Regions from separate parts of the Ventrimonas sp. genome, predicted to be linked through region 2. Evidence: predicted binding sites of a transcription regulator. Region 2 holds the regulator's gene; the other holds the start of a gene.
What was found. Region 2 encodes NrdR, which represses ribonucleotide reductase genes. Its sites were predicted from a motif close to CACAANATNTTGTG; they were not measured.
Positions count from the first base shown of each region.

Region 1 (2,405 bases), on a different contig from region 2:
AAGCCATCCGGGTTCTGGGTGGTCGGCGCGATCCTATGGGTGGTGGCAGAGCTGATCTCTACCAGGGTTTCATTGTCGTAGGCAGCCTGGGCGATCAGGGCCATATCGTAAGCGGAAACATACTGATTATCGCCGTTTAAGCCGGATGGGTTTTCGAAGTGACTTTCCTGACATCCAAGCTCCGCCAGTTTTTCATTCATCATGTCCACAAAGGCAGAAATACTGCCTGCCGTATGCTCGGCCAGAGCATTGGCGGCCTGGTTGCAGGATACTAGCAGCATGGAGTAGAGACAGTCTTCTACGGACAGCTGGTCACCTGCCACAACGCTGATTTTATTTCCGCTGTCGGCCTCAACCTGGTTGACAGCCGTTGTAGAAAATGTTACAGTATCATCCAGATTGCAATTTTCCAGGACGATGAGTGCTGTGAGGATTTTGGTGATACTGGCCGGCGGGTAGGTCAGGTGGATATTCTGACCATACAGAATGGCACCGGAATCCATATCCATGACAATGCCTGCCTCAGCCATGATGCCGGTATCGGAGGGCCAGTCCGGTTTTGCCCAGACTGTCAGAATGAACAACTGGCATGTTAGGACAAAACATACAAATTTTGATATCGTTTGTTTCCATTTATTTAGCAATGTGCAAACCTCCCGTGTTCTTTTTCCGTTTGCCGGTTCGAGTGAAAAGCAAGGAACTCTGCGGAAATATCCGTATTTTGGCAAACCGGACCTGTCTAATCATACCTTATGTAAAATAAATATTCAACCAAATATTCCATGAAATATTCGTGAAATTGCCACTTCCATTTTCCCTGTATTTGTAGTATCATAGTCTCTGCTACGATATATAGTTGTTTATAAATGATAAAAATACAAGATATAGTATATTTGAGAGGGGTTTAGGCATGACTACGGATGTTAAGACAAATGTCATCAAGAGAAACGGCAAGGAAGTTTCTTTTGATGTCTCTAAAATCGTGAATGCGATCACAAAGGCAAATGCCAGTGTGGATCATCTTCATCAGCTGAATGAATATCAGATCAATGCAGTGGCAGATATGATCGCTAAGCAGGTGGAAGAGGCTACGCATGCGGTAAATGTAGAAGATATTCAGGATATGGTAGAGACCGGCATCATGGAGATGCGCGGTTATGAGGTGGCACAGAAATATGTGCGTTACCGTTATAAGAGAGAGCTGACCAGAAAGTCCAATACCACGGACAATGGCATTCTTGCTCTGATCGAGCATCTGAATGAGGAAGTAAAGCAGGAAAACTCCAATAAGAATCCGGTCATCAACTCTACCCAGCGTGATTACATGGCCGGCGAGGTCAGCAAGGACTTAAGCCGCCGTGTCCTGCTTCCGGAAGAGATTGTGCGCGCGCATGAGGCCGGTATCATCCATTTCCACGATACCGATTATTTTGCGCAGAAGGAGCATAACTGCGACCTGATCAATCTGGAAGATATGCTCCAGAACGGTACAGTTATCAGTGAGACCATGATCGAGAAGCCGCACAGCTTCTTTACTGCCTGCAATGTTACCACCCAGATCGTGGCGCAGGTGGCCAGCAACCAGTACGGCGGACAGTCCTTCTCCCTGGCTCATCTGGCACCGTTTGTGGATATCAGCCGCCAGAAGCTGCGTAAGAACGTGATCGAGGAGCGCAAGGAGTGCGGAGAGGCTCTGGATGAGACCATCATCAACCGTGTAGTAGAACGCAGACTGCGTGAGGAGGTCAAGAGCGGTATCCAGACGATCCAGTATCAGCTGATCACTCTGATGACCTGTAACGGACAGGCACCGTTTGTGACCATGTTCATGTATCTGGACGAGGTCCCGGAGGGACGCACCCGTGATGATCTGGCTATGATCATCGAAGAGGTTCTGATCCAGAGAATGCAGGGTGTAAAAAATGAAAAGGGTGTCTGGATCACTCCGGCCTTCCCGAAGCTGATCTACGTTCTGGATGAAGATAATATTACAGAGGATTCCAAATACTGGTATCTGACGGAGCTGGCTGCAAAGTGTACTGCAAAGCGTATGGTTCCGGATTATATTTCCGCAAAGATCATGAAGGAATTAAAGGGCGGAAACGTATATACCTGTATGGGCTGCCGTTCTTTCCTGACTGTGGAGGATTCCCAGAGAAACGCAGACGGAAGCCACAAGTTCTACGGACGTTTCAATCAGGGTGTTGTCACCATCAACCTGGTGGATGTAGCCTGCTCTTCGGAAGGTGATATGGACCGCTTCTGGGAGATTTTTGAGGAGCGCCTGGAGCTCTGCCACCGCGCGCTGCGCTGCCGTCATGAGCGTCTGCTTGGAACCATCTCCGATGTAGCCCCGATCCTGTGGCAGAACGGTGCCCTGGCAAGACTGAAAAAGGGTGAGACCA
Region 1 covers NZ_DBFCCJ010000080.1:38,425-40,829, reverse strand. Annotated here, with positions in the region: gene ACMP1L_RS13040 (D-alanyl-D-alanine carboxypeptidase family protein) at 1-584, opposite strand, end outside; gene nrdD (anaerobic ribonucleoside-triphosphate reductase) at 911-2,405, shown strand, end outside.
Region 1: a site for NrdR is predicted at 877-890, ahead of nrdD (anaerobic ribonucleoside-triphosphate reductase). Genes of this name have one in related genera too.

Region 2 (2,405 bases):
AAAGGTTATGATTTAAAGATCGTTGAGTATACCGACTACGTTCAGCCGAACCTGGCACTGGACGCTGGTGATCTGGATGCAAACTATTTCCAGCATCTTCCGTATCTGGAGCAGTTCAATGAGGAGAGAGGAACCAAGTTAGTCAGCGCAGGCAAGATCCATTACGAGCCGTTCGGCATCTACGCAGGCAAGACCGCAACTCTGGATGCGCTGGCAGATGGCGCAAAGGTGGCTGTTCCGAACGATGCGACCAACGAGGCACGCGCACTGCTGCTTCTGGAAGCACAGGGCCTGTTAAAGCTGGCAGATGGTGCAGGCTTAAAGGCAACCAAGACAGACATTGTTGAGAATCCGAAGAACCTTGATATCCTTGAGGTTGAGGCTGCACAGGTTCCGCGTTCCCTTCCGGATGTTGACATCGCAGTCATCAACGGCAACTACGCAATTGAGGCTGGTTTAAAGGTATCTGATGCTCTGGCAGTGGAGGCTTCTGATTCTGAGGCAGCAACCACCTACGGAAACGTGGTAGCAGTTCAGGAGGGTAAAGAAGATGATGAGAAGACCAAAGCTCTCATTGAGGCCCTGACCAGCGATGCAGTGAAGGAGTATATGGAGCAGACCTACGAGGGTGCAGTAGTTCCGTTATTCTAATCGCTAAGCAGATGTAATAAAATCAGACAGTTTTCAGGAACTGCCTGGAAACTATACGCATAGACTACAGTAAGGACGTTTCATTCCGGATGTGGCCTATGCGTATTTTTGATTTAAAAAAAAAGAAGTCATCAACATCTGTGACTGTAAAAAGCTGGGCTTTGTGGGCGATGTAGAATTTAATCCGGAAAACGGCTGCATCACGCATCTGATCGTCCCGGGACCCGGGTGCCTGTGCGGGATTTTTGGGCGGGAGAAGGAGTATATCATTCCGTTTAAGGATGTGTGCCAGATTGGGGATGATATCATTCTGGTTGAAGTCAGGAAGCTAAAGGACATCGAAAAGCCGTGCAAGTGTGACTAGGTTTGTGCAGTGGGCAGACGGTTTCGGGTTTCAAAACTACTTGCACCTGTGCAAAGGATGGGTTAAAATAATGACAAAAGTGATACACAGGAGGAAAATAACTTGAAGTGTCCATTTTGCAACGCAGCAGATACCAAGGTCATTGATTCCAGACCGGCAGAGGATAACAGCTCCATTCGCCGCCGTCGTCAGTGCGTAGTCTGCGGAAAGCGCTTTACCACATATGAGAAACTGGAAACCATGCCGCTTATGGTCATCAAAAAAGACCAGACAAGAGAACCGTATGACCGTTCTAAAATCGAGTCGGGTGTGGTTCATTCCTGCCATAAACGTCCGGTTTCCATCCAGCAGATCAACCAGATGATCGATGAAATTGAGAACGAGATCTTTACCATGGAGGACCGGGAGGTGGAGACTTCTGCCATCGGCGAACTGGTCATGCAGAAGTTAAAACAGCTGGACGAAGTTGCCTATGTGCGTTTTGCGTCTGTTTACCGGGAGTTCAAAGACGTGAACACCTTTATGGAGGAGCTTGGAAAGCTTCTGGAAAATAAGAGAAAGTAAGACGGGAGTACAACTGTGATATTAGAACCATTTTACCCGAAGGAATGGGTGGACAGCACCTACGGTATTAACTGGGAGGACTGGAGAGAAAAAGGGAAGAGGGGAGTTATATTTGATATTGATAATACTCTGGTTCCCCATGGGGCTCCGGCGGACGAGCAGGCACTGGCCCTGTTTCAGAGGCTTCACAGTCTGGGATTTCAGACGCTTCTGCTGTCGAATAATAAAGAACCGCGGGTGAAGTCCTTTGCGGAGCAGGTGCAGTCACCCTATATTTACAAGGCCGGAAAACCGGGCGTGAAGAATTATAATCGTGCGGTAGAGGAGATGGGGCTTTGCAAAGAGGAGGTACTGTTTGTGGGTGACCAGCTTTTTACCGATGTGTACGGTGCAAACCGCGCCGGAATCTACGGAATCCTGGTAAAACCCATCAACCCCAAAGAAGAAATCCAGATCGTGCTGAAGCGCTATCTGGAGGCAGTGGTGCTGCACTTCTATAAGCGTGAAATGCAAAACAAATCATAACAATAAAAAAGAGGCAGTTCCTGAAAATGGAATTGCCTCTTTTGCATTCAATCAGTTCAGATCCAAAACTGTGCGGAGTATTAAACTCTGGACAGATACTCACCGGTACGGGTGTCGATCTTGATCTTATCACCGTTGTCAACGAACAGCGGAACGTATACGGTTGCGCCAGTCTCAACGGTTGCCGGCTTGGTAGCGCCCTGTGCGGTATCACCCTTGAAGCCCGGCTCGGTGTTGGTGATCTCAAGCTCTACGAATAACGGCGGCTCTACGGAGAATACCTTACCATTGTAAGAGCAGA
Region 2 covers NZ_DBFCCJ010000050.1:38,736-41,140, reverse strand. Annotated here, with positions in the region: gene ACMP1L_RS08470 (MetQ/NlpA family ABC transporter substrate-binding protein) at 1-651, shown strand, start outside; gene ACMP1L_RS08465 (PRC-barrel domain-containing protein) at 815-1,015, shown strand; gene nrdR (transcriptional regulator NrdR) at 1,118-1,579, shown strand; gene ACMP1L_RS08455 (YqeG family HAD IIIA-type phosphatase) at 1,598-2,104, shown strand; gene efp (elongation factor P) at 2,185-2,405, opposite strand, start outside.